One region of the Paenibacillus sp. lzh-N1 genome, then DNA from elsewhere that is predicted to be linked to it. Evidence: riboswitches for the same ligand, from Rfam matches in the RefSeq annotation. Region 1 holds a riboswitch; the other holds the start of a gene.
The links. A riboswitch is a leader RNA that binds a small molecule or an ion and turns the genes downstream of it on or off. The one in region 1 is predicted to bind cyclic di-AMP.
Positions count from the first base shown of each region.

Region 2: linked by a shared signal. The riboswitch ahead of C0638_RS07610 (resuscitation-promoting factor) and the one ahead of C0638_RS07220 (C40 family peptidase) in region 1 are both predicted to bind cyclic di-AMP.

Region 1 is NZ_CP025696.1:1,578,513-1,585,921, reverse strand. Features, by position in the region: gene C0638_RS07255 (PAS domain S-box protein) at 1-435, shown strand, start outside; gene rluF (23S rRNA pseudouridine(2604) synthase RluF) at 486-1,187, shown strand; gene motB (flagellar motor protein MotB) at 1,324-2,151, opposite strand; gene motA (flagellar motor stator protein MotA) at 2,144-2,938, opposite strand; gene C0638_RS07235 (hypothetical protein) at 3,126-3,419, shown strand; gene C0638_RS07230 (4a-hydroxytetrahydrobiopterin dehydratase) at 3,537-3,836, shown strand; gene C0638_RS07225 (GNAT family N-acetyltransferase) at 3,915-4,421, opposite strand; gene C0638_RS07220 (C40 family peptidase) at 4,725-5,225, opposite strand; cyclic di-AMP (ydaO/yuaA leader) riboswitch at 5,231-5,368, opposite strand; gene C0638_RS07215 (hypothetical protein) at 5,645-6,472, opposite strand; gene C0638_RS07210 (M1 family metallopeptidase) at 6,484-7,409, opposite strand, start outside.
Region 2 is NZ_CP025696.1:1,680,643-1,688,051, forward strand. Features, by position in the region: gene ispE (4-(cytidine 5'-diphospho)-2-C-methyl-D-erythritol kinase) at 1-467, opposite strand, end outside; gene C0638_RS07585 (small, acid-soluble spore protein, alpha/beta type) at 612-791, opposite strand; gene veg (biofilm formation stimulator Veg) at 957-1,238, opposite strand; gene yabG (sporulation peptidase YabG) at 1,438-2,334, opposite strand; gene rsmA (16S rRNA (adenine(1518)-N(6)/adenine(1519)-N(6))-dimethyltransferase RsmA) at 2,390-3,274, opposite strand; gene rnmV (ribonuclease M5) at 3,282-3,827, opposite strand; gene C0638_RS07610 (resuscitation-promoting factor) at 3,973-5,121, opposite strand; cyclic di-AMP (ydaO/yuaA leader) riboswitch at 5,393-5,673, opposite strand; gene C0638_RS07615 (TatD family hydrolase) at 5,874-6,644, opposite strand; gene C0638_RS07620 (HD domain-containing protein) at 6,687-7,409, opposite strand, start outside.

The DNA.
Region 1 (7,409 bases):
GTTCGTTATATTGTGAGTGATGTTATTTCTTTACTGGATAGCCAGGCGCATCTGTTGGGTATTGTATTCAACCTTCAGGTCACGGACGAGCCTGCCTTGGTATATGCTGAAGAAAATCAGTTAAAACAGGTATTCATTAATTTACTTAAAAATAGCATGGAGGCTATGAGTAAAGGTGGCATCATCACAATTCATTTGTTCTTAGAGGGAGAAAGCGTTAAAATCTTCATACGGGACCAGGGAACAGGTATTCCCGCAGAAATGCTATCCAAGCTGGGAGAACCTTTTGTCACAAACAAAGAAACAGGTACAGGACTAGGGCTTATGGTCAGCCAGCGTATTATACAGAGCCATAAAGGCACACTGGATATTGAAAGCACAGAGGGAGAGGGAACAACCGCCCTCGTGCAGCTTCCTATCGCCAAGCCTGAGTAATGAGCTGGGGGCAGAAGGAAGTGTGTTCGTAGAAATGGAGGGTACACAGGTTGCGCATTAACAAATTTATCAGCGAAACTGGCTTTTGCTCGCGCCGGGAGGCGGACAAGCTGGTAGAGAGCGGCCGCGTGACGATTAACGGCGAAGTGGCCGTGCTGGGCAGTCAAGCGGAGGAAGGCGATGACGTCCGTGTGAACGGCAAGCCACTGCGCGATAAGTCCGATCACGTCTATATTGCATTGAACAAGCCAGTGGGCATTACAAGCACGACAGAGAGCCACATTAGAGGCAATATTGTCGATTTTGTGGGCCACCCGCAGCGGATATTTCCAATTGGACGCCTGGATAAGGATTCGGAAGGTCTCATTTTATTAACCAATGATGGGGACATTGTGAATAAGATCTTACGGGCAGAAGGCAAGCATGAAAAAGAGTATATCGTAACAGTGGATCGTCCAGTCACACCATCCTTTGTGCAGGGGATGTCCAGCGGTGTAAAGATACTCGGTCATCGAACGCTGCCCTGTGAAGTAACACGTGTATCTGAGTATGTATTCCGTATTATCCTGACAGAAGGGAAAAATCGTCAGATCCGACGTATGTGTGCTGCCTTCGGTTATGAAGTTAAGAAACTGCAGCGCCTACGAATTATGAATATTCGTTTAGGATCCCTTCAGAAAGGCGCCTGGCGTGATTTAACAGAGGCTGAAAAGCTGGAACTGGGCCAGATGCTTGATTATACACTTAGCTAATGCCAAAGGCCTTCTTATAGCCTACAGCGCTTGTCCCTCGTATATGACAGGGCTAGAGAACAGAAATCCCTAAAGTAAAAGGCACCAGCTGCATAAAAAATGCGGCGGTGCCTTTGTTCATATAACATATTCATGATCAACCTTCATTCGAGCTTGAGGTAGGACTAATAACTTGTGTACCGTTCTGATATTTGCGAAGAACGGAAATTTCGACACGACGGTTTTTGGCGCGTCCTGCTCCAGTTTGATTGCCTGCCAATGGTCGATACTCGCCATATCCGATGGATACAAACTTGGTAGGATCGAGCTGCGGATTGAGCAACAAAATACGCAAGAAATTGAGCGAACGCTTGGCACTCAAATCAAAGTTGGACGGGAACTGACTATTGGAAATAGGTACATTGTCCGTATGACCTGATACGATAACGTCATAACCAGGAAACTGTTGGAGCATGCTGGAAATGGATTTGGCCAGCTTTCTCGCTTCTGGCTTTACTTCGGCCTGCCCGGATGAAAACAGGGCATTATCACTAATGGTGATCATCAGCTGGGATTGGTTCAGCTTGGTGTTCAGTAGGGTGGACAGGCCGTTATTTTGAATATACTGATCCATTTGCTTTTTAAGCTTCTTTAAATCTTCTTCTTCCCGCTGGGCGAGTTGCTTTTGCAGATCAGAGGTGGAAGTGGCTTTCGATTTTAAGGGTTGTGATACCTCTTCTTTATTTTTGCCCATATCCATGGATTGTGACGACGGATTCGCGGCTGAGTGATCCAGCACGCCAGTACCGCCACTAAAAGCTGAACTCAGGGATTGAGCCATAGTTTCAAATTTTTTGGCATCGAGCGAGCTCATACCGAATAAGACAATGAAAAGAGCCAACAGAAGGGTCATTAAGTCGGAATATGGCAACAGCCAGCTTTCGTCAGCATGCTCTTCATGCGGTTCATGTCTCTTTTTACTCACTGGAATCGCCATCCTTCTGGGTCATCGAAGCCCGTTCGGTTGGAGTTAGGAAGATTGCTAGCTTCTGGCTGATGGCAATCGTCGAGATACCAGATTGAATGGAAAGCAGACCTTCGACCATCATTAACTTAAGTTCCACTTCTTTCTTGGATAGCCGTTTCAGCTTGTTGGACATTGGATGCCATAGGACATAGCCTGTAAAAATACCGAGCAACGTTGCAATAAAAGCGGCTGCAATGGCATGGGACAGTTTTTCCATGTCACTAAGGTCGGCCAGAGCGGCGATCAGACCTACAACCGCACCAAGTACCCCGAGTGTTGGAGCGTACATACCGGCTTGGGAGAAAATCAGTGCGCCAGCGCGGTGTCTATCTTCGGTAGCGTTAATGTCTTCCATCAGAACATCGCGTACGAACTCCTGATCATTACCATCGATAATCATTCGCATACCGCCGCGCATAAAGGGATCGTCGATCTCTTCGACCTTGGATTCCAGCGCGAGCAGACCTTCACGACGGGTAATGGATGCCCATTCGGTAAATGTACCGATAAGCTCCTTGCGATCCAGCAATTTCTGCTGGGTGAAAATAATTTTAAACAGCTTTGGCACCCGTTTCATGTCATCCATCGGAAACGCCATGAATATACTTGCTGCTGTTCCGACGAAAATAATCATGTAAGCAGCGGGATTATTGACCAGATTGACGACTGGCGCGCCCTTCAGGATCATCCCGACGACCAGTGACAAAAGCCCGAGCACAAGTCCAATAATGGTTGTAATTTGCATGATACACCTCATCCATGAGAATAGATTTTGAATCCTTTCATGCCGCATGGGTCGTCCTTGCCCCAAGCGCGTCATTATGAGACGGATTATAGTATTTATCGACAAAACTCTCTTTTTTGTTAAGGGCGAATTTCCGGTATAATAAAGTGATTATGTATTGAATCGCTGAACCATTGGAGGAAATAGCATGGGAGTAAAGCATGGGCGCGAGTATGAACAAATTTTGAACGATTTGACAGAGGCTGTGGGACGCATCCCAGATAGCTATGAATTTTTTGAAATGGAAGCAGAAGATTGGGACAGGCTGGACCCGGTGGGGCGTCAGGAAGTCAATGAAGCTTTGGCAGAAGACCTATTTTATGCATTGGGTACGGAGCCCATAATCACTGTAGGCAGCGGCGTTGTGATTTATGAGCCGGAGCAGCACCGGATCTATGTACTCATCGGAGATGAGGAGCTGACGTCGGTCCCTTTGATTTGAAGGCCGTCTTATGGATTTATCAACGGGGCCGTGGTAATATGTACACCAATATATCGTAGTTTTGGCCGTATGTAAGCGGCTAAAAGGCTTCCGTATAAACGGGGAGGAGTTCGTAACATGCCTTTTACACAAGAAGAGATTGAAGCACATCTGGAGAAACTGGAGGGCTGGGAACTGGAGGAAGGACGTTGGATCGTTCGGAAATATAATTTTTCCAGTTTTATGAAGGGAATTGCATTCGTGGATGAAGTTGCCGCTATATCTGAGGCATTCAATCACCATCCATTTATTACGATTGATTACAAGACCGTGACTCTGCGTTTGACCTCTTGGGACGATGGCGGTATTATGGCCGTAGATATTAAGGAAGCCCAACAATATAATGAAGCTTTTGAAAAAATGCGCAGCAGTCATTGATTTTATAATGATCTGTTGTATATATTAAGAGCGCCTTCGCTATACAACATCGCGGTTGTATAGCGAAGGCGCTCTTATTTATAGAACCCGGTTCTGTTGTTCAGGACGATATACCATACAATAGAACGGTTTTCTGCCATCTGGAGTCTGACGTTCATAGGTATCCGTCAGCTCAAATCCAGCTGCCTTGTAGGCTCGTATAGCCCGCTGATTCCAGGTGAGAACCTCTAGGTCAATTTCATTCTGTGGATGACGTCGTCTGGCTTCCTCCGCAATGGCCCGGACAAAATCGGAGCCTGTGCCATGTCCGCATCTTTCGGGATGCATTCCAAGACCCAGCCGGGTCACACCGACCATAGGAAAATATTGAGCAAATCCCGTCAGCTCATTCTCTTCGTCCAGTACGGCAACATATTGCTCTTGGCGAAGCGTGGGACTTCCAAATTCGACTTCAAGTGCCTTCATTTGTTCCCAGGGAAGCCAGCCGTATATGTTGTAGGGGGGATCATAGCGCCACTCACAGATTTCAGCCGCTTGATGCTCGTCCATCGGTACAATCCGGTAGTTGGATATTGAGGCCGGCACTTTTTCATTCCTCCTTATGCAGGTACTTCAATCATTAACCACAGATTGTAGACAAGTTGTAGGAGAATGGCAAGCGTGTTTATTTCGTACCTAAGTCGGGTATACATTCAATAAGAAGGATTTACTGCTCATATGCTCCCCCAGCGGTGGCGGTAAAACCGACGATGTTCGCTAAAACTGAAACCTTTTGAGGTGTCAGTTCGTCAGTAATGATAATAATTACTGATGTAGTGGACATAAAAAACCGCAATTCGATTCCGGCCAGAATCAAATTGCGGCTAGAGTTAGCTTGCTGTGCGGTAGTTATTCTACGTTGTCGTCATCAGGAATATCTGAAGCTACAGAATGGTAAGCGTCTGTGCTCATAATTCTTTTTGCACCGACATAACGGTTAGCGTAATAATTTTCGTTCAGTGAGCTAACTACTACACCACGTGAAGTCGAGGAGTGGGCGAATTTCCCTTCACCTACGAAGATACCTACATGGGAAACGCCTCTTCCTGTGGTGTTGAAGAACACCAGGTCGCCTGGTCTCATTTCATCGCGGGATACAGAAGCTCCCATTTTGAATTGTGATCCAGATTGATGCGGCAGTTTAATTCCCAGTTTGTTGAATACATACATTGTGAAGCCGGAGCAATCGAATCCCTCGAGTGTAGTACCTCCGCTTCTATAGTTCGTTCCTTTGGCATCTTGGATGACCTGGTCCATCTTAGAGTCTGCAAATGCACTGCTGCCACCGAATGTAAAAGATGTAAAGGCAATGGCGAGACCCATGGCTGCGATCGTTAGCTTCTTCTTCAAAAAAAATATACCCCTTCCAATGCCTGCGAGGTTAGCTTAAGGATTCGGTAGAAGGTTCCCCTATGACCACTCTGTTGCGAGATCAATTCACCCAAACTGGTTCCCCCGCTTCCTAGGTGCCAGGAATTAGGCTTAACTTAAGATGTGCACCTTGGAGAGCAGTATTCACGACAACGATGTTTTTAAGATAAAGGTTACAATAAAGATTACAAAGTTGTTACTATCAGTTCACTGCGATTATTGTAACAAAGACAGCAGGCTTTGGCAAATGTTTCATCGCAAAAAGTTACAAAAAAAATCTGTTCCTAACGCCCTAGGAACAGATTCTGTTAACAGTATTCAGTTATGTGCCGTTTGCACGGGAAAGAAAAAAGTTTTTTCGACAGCTAAAAATGCAGGAGAAAGCATAAAGAGAGGGATTAGCCTCTGCTGGAGATATCGATGTGCCATAGACGATACTGCGAACTGATATGCCACAGCCTGACCAGACTGGTAACAAAATGATACGATTGCTGGAGAATTAGCGCCAACATACCAGTCCAAATCATCGCTACGGTGCCAAATAGACCGAAGACCAGCAGCACACAAGCACCAAGCAAGAGAGATACGCTTACAGCCGGAAGAAGCTGGCGAAAGAAGGCGAGCAGGGACGATAGTATGGCGTGACCACTGACCGAGCCCAGTTGCATATACAGGATGCACTGCCGAATGAACCAACCGTAAGCCACCCACCCAATGGCATAGGGCAACAAATGCAACAGGTAAGAGGAAGATTGCAGCGTTCCTGCTACAATAGGATAGAGTCTCGGTACCACCCAGAAGGCGGGAAGCAGCAGCAAACCCAACTCGATGATGTAATACAACAGAGATGACATACCGTGACGTTTCATCCCCTTGAAGAAGGACAGGCTTTGCGGTTCAGACGCATCGGTATACAGGCTTTGATATATGCCAGCTCTAATGAAGGGAGTGATTAGGACGCGCAATACGGTCGCCCCTAATAGTATCCATAAATACACATGTACTTCCCGGCTGTCCATCAAGGCGATCTGCCCCTCCATCCAAAACAAGGTCTTTCCCAGCTCGTTTTGGCTCTGATCAGGATAACGCAGCAGCAGCGGGACAACGGCCGACTGTACCAGCCGATAGAGAAATACTCCCCACAGCAGACGATACAGAAATAAAATGATAACGATATAAAAGCGTATGCGCACTAGCGCCCAGCCTTCTTTTAAAACAGTCCGCATCTATAGACACCTCACCATGACAGACTTCCAAGCAGTGTCTCCAACAGCTTGGTTACACTCACACTCCAACGAGTTTGTTGCTTTTCGTCCAATTCAGCCTTCAGGCTATTATTAATATGCTTGTTCTCCAGTGCAATAGTGTATAGAGGATCAACGGTCACATAGGACACGGGAGAGGTGCTTTTGAGTCGGAAAGATGTACTTTTGCCCGTACCGTCCCATGCCTTAAATATTGTGGTGCCATCCTTGAAGGTAAATTGAACAGGGATCTTGGGATAATCTGCTCCTTTTTTGCTAAGCGTCACGACTGCTTCATATCCATTCTCCAACTTGCGGTTCGTGATGCGATCGACAGAAAAGTCCGCCATCTGGCCGTCATATACATATTGTTCAAAATAGTGGCTCCATGAGCGTCCAGTCACTCTCTCCACGACACGCTGAAAATCCTGTGAGGTCGGATGCTTGAATCGGTAGGTCTGGACATAGGTTCGCATAATCCGGTCCATTTTTTTCGTACCCACCTGACGTTCAATACCTCGTAGTACCAGCTTGCCTCGTGAGTAGGCATTTTGTGCATACTCAGCCGACGATCCGTACTTCCAGGATTCGCGGTTTAGGGGCTGTGGAGAAGCTACCTGTCCGGATTGTAATGGCAAGTTGGGGATAAGCCCATATTCTTGCTCCATGAGCCGTTCTTCTGCATAGGAGGTGAAGCCTTCATCCAGCCAGGGCTCCTCAAATTCATTATTGGCTACCATTCCGTAGAAATATTGATGCCCAATCTCATGAACCAGCGTCCGTTCCAGATTATAGCCGGGATTCAGTTGGTCCGCAGCTGCGGCCGTGATGAGTGTCGGATATTCCATGCCGCCGGCTCCACTGCCTGTTTTGGGTGGAACGACGATAGATAGAGTGGAATATGGATAAGGCCCGTACC
Region 2 (7,409 bases), 100 kb from region 1:
TTAAGCAGTTCTCCACGTCCGCTCGCTAAAGCTGTGCCCCCTGTAATACAGAAAGGTACGTCTGAACCCAATTCAGCACCCAGTACCCTTAATTCCGCATCCGAGATACCAAGTTTCCACAGCTTGTTCAGCCCACGCAATGCTGCGGCAGCATCGCTGCTTCCGCCTGCTAATCCTGCAGCCACCGGGATATGCTTATCCAGATGGATATGGACGCCTGTAGACACGTTATAACGTTCTTTGATCAGACGCGCAGCCTGAAAAGCCAAGTTCTTTTCATCTAACGGTATGTACCCGGCTTGGCTTGAAATAATAATGGTATCACGCGGTAACTCGGACATCGTCAATCGGTCGGATAGATCGACCATAGTCATAATCATTTCGACCTCGTGATAACCATCGTCCCGCTTACGTAGAACATCAAGCATTAAATTAATTTTCGCCGGTGCTTTTTCATATATTTTCAAGGCGTTCACCCACCTTCAACTTTTCCCTCAAGACAGCTTAACATATTATATCAGACTCAGCCTGTCAAGTCATGAGGTTCAAAAAAGCGGAGATGCCCCGGTATGACCCCGGATATCCCCGCTTTTTATCAGCACCACCGATGGCTACGATTTGCGAGAAGCCGCCTGCTCTGCAAGCTGAATGGCCCGCTTGACCATATTGCCCGCATCCTTGGCTTTAATGCCTCCCCAGCCTTCTTCCTTAACCGTGTCGTAAAACCCAAGATCTTTGGCCAGTTCATACTTCAGCTCTTCCGACATAACACTCCGTCTTCTTCGGCTCATGCATACGCCCCCTTCGGCAATGGAATAAGGAAGATCATTCCCGACTTAGTATGTGCAGAGATATCATGCTTCATCCTGCTCTGTAAATACAAAACGACCCCGTCACTAAAAATGACGAGGTCGCCGTTAAACCTGCAAAGCTGGTATAAATCACGTAAAAAAGAATTAAGGTGTTTCGAAATATTCGACTACACTTGTGTGGGAGTCGGGATCATATACACTGACCTCCACCGACTCGGTAAGAATGTCAGCATAGCTGTAGGAGACACGTTTAAACGTCTGTTGCTCCTGATCCAGCTTGACAATAAAAACAGAAGGGTACGTTTCTTCCAAGACACCAGTTCGTTCGACGGTCTTACGGCGTCCGCCGTTAGCCCGCAGCAAAATTTTTTGCCCTACATGTGCGTCGAGACTGCGTTTGATTTCCAACAGCGTATTTTTAGCCATTGCCTAACGACCACCTCTTTCCTTGTCCATTATAACGAATTTTAGAGGGATTGTCAAATCAAGCTAAATATTATAACAACACGAAAAATAAGTTGTCAATTTAATTTTTTGCGAACAGGAATAATATGCATAAAAAATGACAAAAAGCCTCTAAAAAGAGGCTTTTGTTCAGATATATCCTATCGGGCACATTTGAATTTCAGATCGCTGAAGGCGTTACTTTAAGCGTTGACAAATTTTCAAGCTTCGGCAAACCGATGCGGTAGCTTCCCCTTGTTTCAATTCCACCCACTCCGCGGCTGCCACTGATGGTCTGATGAAATAAGTCTCCCATATTGACTGTATCACGGATTGAAGTAAATGCGGCCTTGGCAGCCACGTAAACGGGGTCCAGAGCGTGAATCAGGATACGCCCTGGGGAGCTGGCAAAATTGGCTCCCGCACGTAGCAGCGCCTCAAAATGGGACTGGCATGCCCCCGCTACAATTGTCAGTGAATCCAGATGACGCTCATATTGTCTGGCTACCTGAATCGCTGCCACAAAATTTTGTGAATTCTTGTAGCTTTTCAAGCTGTACAAATCGTAAGGTTGCGGCTGCTTCAGCACACCATCATGTCCGGTGATGACTACAATATCAGGACGAATGCGGGGAAGCAGTCGATATAACGTATCCGCCATTGCCGATTCGTGAACGTGATGTCCCTCAGCGGGAACACGGAGCTGTTCATATAAACTGAGACATTTTCTTAAATAGCCGGGATCTCCATCCAGATGAAGAACCTTTCCTGGCATTTCAAAATACGTCGACTCTACCGGATCACTCCACTCTCCAATCAGAGCCGCCTGGCTACGGGCAGCTTGCTGCTGGCGTGCCCGTTGCAAAAGATTAAGAGACTCCCCGGCCTTAATGTGGGCCTGTTGAGTCTTACCGCTAATCTGGTCTGCAGGCACTCTGACCAGATCGTTCACCGGGGAATCGGCCAGTAGCCGAAATTCCGTCCCCTTAATGATCGCTTTATCCCGCTGGATGTCTTCAACGCGAAACGTGACATCACCGCCGTACGATTTCCGAACGACCAAGTCTCCTAAACTCATCACACTGTATCACCCCTCCTATATCGTATGGGTGAATGCACAGTTTGGTTCCAACTTAGGATATACCAGCCTCCAATAGCACGGCGCTCAGACGCGCAAATTCCTCGATACTCAGCGTTTCCCCTCGACGGGAGGGCTCAATATCAGCTTGTTGCAACAGCGGCTCCAGCGTGTCCCTGTTCTCTTTGGTGAAGAAGCGGCTTTTCAGGTTATTTGAAATGGTTTTACGACGTTGGGCAAAAGCGGCATGAACCACTTCAAAAAAGTGTTTCTCGTCCACCACTTCCACCGGAGGGACTTCTCGTACACGCAGCCGAATAACTGCCGAATCAACATTCGGCTGAGGAATAAATACTGTATTCGGCACCGTACAGACTAACTCAGGCTCGCTGTAATATTGCACGGCTATGCTTAAGCTGCCGTAATCCTTCGTACCAGGAGACGCAGCCATGCGCTCAGCTACCTCCTTTTGAATCATAACGACGATATTCTCCAAAGGAAGCTTGTCCTCCAGTAGACGCATCAGAATCGGTGTAGTGACGTAATACGGCAGATTAGCGACGACACTCACTTTGCTCACGTCTGCAAAGTCAGCTGCAAACACTTCACGCAAATCCAGCTTTAACACGTCTCCATGGCGAACCTTTACATGCTCGTAAGGGGCCAGCACTTCTTCAAGAATGGGCAACAGCCGCTGGTCAATCTCAACAGCGGTAACTGCCTTAGCGGATTGCGCCAACTTCTCGGTCAAAGCTCCAATGCCCGGACCGATCTCAAGTGCGCCCTTTGTATCATCCAATCCGGCAGCATTTACGATCTTGCTCAGAATATTTTGATCAATCAGAAAGTTTTGTCCCAGACTCTTTTTGAACGAAAAACCGTGCCTTTGAATAATTTCCTTCGTACGCCGCGGTGTTGCTATATCTTGAATCCCTGTCATACGGATATCACAATCCTTCACTTTCGATTTGTGCCAGCGCACTGGCAAATTCCTCACGACTGATCTGAAATACAGAGAGCCGCTTATGTAGCTGCTTTCCGTTACAATAGCCAATACCCAGTACATTCCCCAAGGCCATACGGCGTGCAGCAGCATTGGGGTGAGTAATAAGTCCAGCGTCAATCAGGTCCGCCATTTCAATCAGCGGTTCGGCGCCTTCCACTGTCGTATGTACCCGCGCGAGAGCGTGTCTGATGGCTTCCGGGGAGGCATTCTCCACGCCAATATCCCCTTTGCGTGTCGCCTCTGCCTCAGGTATAAAAGCCTGCTTGCAGCCGGGGACCTTGGAGGCGATAATTTTACGGATACGCTCCCCTGCATGATCGGGATCAGTTAAAATAATGACCCCCCGCCGTTCCTGCGCCAATGCAATTTTCCGCAGCGTCATTTTATTAATGGCTGAACCGCCAGTTTCTATCGTATCTGCTTCGACAGCACGGCGAATGGCTACCGTATCATCCCGGCCTTCCACCACGATCACTTCCTTGATCATCTTCGTTTCCCTCCACTGCTACACAGCAACATATATTATCTTTCCCTGCTTTTGAAAACAAAATAAGAAGAGGATATCCTCTTCTTAGCATGGCATAACTATGTTGTTAATACTATCGCATTGTCCTCAACATACACAACCTGTTTTAGTTGATTTCCGGCTTTACAGGTCCGATAACATATACGGTTTTACCGTGCTTACGACCAAATTGGTTAGCCCGGCTTAAACTCTCATAATACACATCGATTTTGTGGCCTTTAATCGCGCCACCGGTATCCTCCGCACGGCGGAAGCCTACCCCTTCAATATACACCCACCAGCCGATGGGAATTACATTCGGATCGACAGCGATGGTGCGTCCTTCCGTGACACGCGTGCCGGAGGCGGTACGTGTACCGATACCTGGCTCCTGGGCAGAGTACGCCGTCATGGAGACATTTTGTAAAACTTTTTTATAATTAAAATTAATACCTGCTTTACGGACAGCACTGCCCGAACTAACCTTTGTAGCCTTAACCGCATCTTTAGGGCCGATGGAAGCAGCTAGAACGACCGGTTTTTTCTTAGTCCCTACCGCAATTACCTTATCCACACGATTTTGTGCGACTTCCTTGTTGACCAGCTGTTTGGACACCAATTTTCCATCATGGTATACCTTTTGAACATGCTGGACTACCACACCCGATTTGCCACTTTGAATGACTCGATTATCGCCTTTATAGAGACTTGGATCTGCCGTTTTGATGACCTGATAAGGCACTTGTTTTTTCTGTTCGACCTGCTGTTTCTTTACACGGACGATTTTTATGTCCATGTTAGATGAAACAGAGGCATCCAACGCAGGGTAAACTTTATCCGTTGATGATAATTTATAGCCCGAAGTGCGAATGGCACCCTCTACTGTATTTTCTGTTGTGTACAGCTTTTTCGTCTCATTGCCTGAGGATACTTTAACCTGATTGGCACGTTTAATGACTACGCGATCCCCATCCTGTACTGCCCCGTTTAGCGGCATGGAAATTGTATCATGCGGCTGAAGTGAAATAGAATGCTCATTGAGCAAATCTTGGAGCTTGGATTCCCGGGTTTCTACCGCAGATGCCTTACCATCGATGACAAAAAAGACTTGTTTTTTAGATTGCGTGTACATCAGAATTGAAATCATAATCGTTAGTGCGATTAGAAAAATAGCAACCAAAGCAGCCTGGCGCACATTCTCTTGCTTCCAACGTAATACGTAAGACATGCTGGATGAGCGTGACTCATGGGTCTCCTCTTTTCGGAAAATGCCCATTTCCTCCGTCCTCCTTACATAGCCCGCCGTCTGGAGTAAGACATAGTTGATCGTTGACGTGACTATAACAGATTTTCTACAAGACAAGCCCGTACTGCGACTGTCCTGCACCATGTACCCGTCTTCGCGGCATGCTGTCCTCCCCTGTTTAACCACAGTATGATGACAGATTTTCTTTTATTCACAACAAAAAAAGCCAAAGAAAGAGACTAGAGAGCTCTTTCGTGGCTTCCGACATGTGTGAATATGCGGGAAAACTCATGCACGAGATGGCTTCTCTCTTGTTACGCTTACGGGGTTAGCTGTCGGGTTCGGACGTAGAGAGTCGCCCTAGCTTAGGTCAACCGCTCATGGCGGTCGCCTTCACATTCACCCCGAAGACCCAGAAAGAAATCGAAATACGGCTTCTCTACCTGTTCAATCCCATCCAGGAAATGAATTTCGGTCGAGCCGGCTACTGAAGAGATAATATCTCTTGCACATACGCCGGACGTACTGTAAGCCATATCGGTTCCCCCGTTCCCTGTAAAAGGGACTCAGCGAGACTGGTTCATGAAATGATTTGTTGATGTTTACACTCAACAACAATTCACTGAAAAGATGATATCCTGTTTCCATGCATGTTGTAAAGCAGGTTTCAAGTACATTTTTCAAAATATTCGGTTAAAAAATTGTAATATTCTCGAGTTTCCTGCAACAAAATCATAATTAGCTCCGTCTATCTCTTTATTTTGATTGATTTTTTCGCTTTTTCACTGAATGTCAAATCGTTCCAAGGCATTTTGGGTCGTAATGGATACCAATTCCTCCACCGTAATTCCCATAATTTGGGCGGCTGCCTCTGCTACCAATCTCACATGTGCCGACTCATTTCGCTTCCCACGAAACGGATGAGGCGTCAAGTAAGGCGCGTCCGTTTCAATAAGCAGACGGTCCAACGGTACCTGGGCCAGCACCTCTTTTGGCTGCTTGGCATTTTTGAACGTTATGGGCCCGCCGAAGGAAAGGTGGAAACCCATATCCAGCACCATTTTAGCTGTCTCCCAACTCCCAGAAAAGGAGTGCATGACTCCGCCAATCTCGCCCGCCTTTTCCTCACGTAAAATCCTCACAATATCTTCATGTGCATCCCGGTTATGGATAACAATTGGCATGTTGAGCTCACGTGCCAGGCCAATTTGATTTCGAAGTACCCGCTGCTGCACATCCTTTGGTGATGTATCCCAATAATAATCCAGACCGATCTCTCCGATCGCTACAACCTTTTTATGACTGCATAACGATGCAATCCATTCTAAATCACCCTCCTGCATTGTAATGGCATCCTGCGGATGCCATCCAACGGCTGCATAAATAAAATCATACGTCTCAGCCAGCTTCATGGTGGATGGAATGGTCTCACGATTAAATCCGATATTGATCATCCGTGTTACTCCTGATTCGACAGCACGTGCTATAACTTCTTCACGGTCTTCATCAAATTGTGGCGCATCTAGGTGAGTATGAGTGTCGAATAAATCCAAGGTTTTCATCTCCTTTTCTTACTTACATTTCTATATATTTGTCTATTGTTTGACAAAATAATTCCTTATTTCGGCAGGAAGCCTTTCTTTTACCCCGTTCAATTTATTCTGGGGAAAATACATGTGATATTTTCCTCGGTGAATGCCACTTATTGAGCGTACAATTTCTGAAACTTCGGATATTTCCCGCACCTCGCCCTGACGTCCAAGCAGTAAAATCTGGTTGTCCGTTGAACCGCCCTGCCGAAACACATCATAAGGAAGATCTGTCGGAAAATCAATTTCAAGATCATATTCAGGATGCAAGCCAGCCTTTTCCAAAGCCTCTCGAATATGGTCAACGGTATCTGTATCCATATTTTCAATCTCTACATATTTATACAATCTACGATCCATAAAACGGCTGCTCAAATCACTTAAAATTTCGTCCTTTTCTCGTTTCCATTGGCTAAATACCGTCTGAATCAAAGACTCATCCAGCATCAAATACTGCTCCACTGTTAGCTCTCCCTTTAATAGATCGGGCAGCGGATCCAACAGAAAACCAAACTCATATCCGTTTTTGAACAATTCCTTAGCTCTCTTGAAAATTTTACGTAACAGGATTTCTGAGCTGCGTGTTACAGGATGGAAATAAATTTGCCAGTACATCTGATAGCGTGACATTAGATAATCCTCTACTGCATGCATACCCGACTCTTTTACGACAATTCTCCCATTGTGGGGACGCAGCAAACGTAAAATACGATCCAAATCAATTGTTCC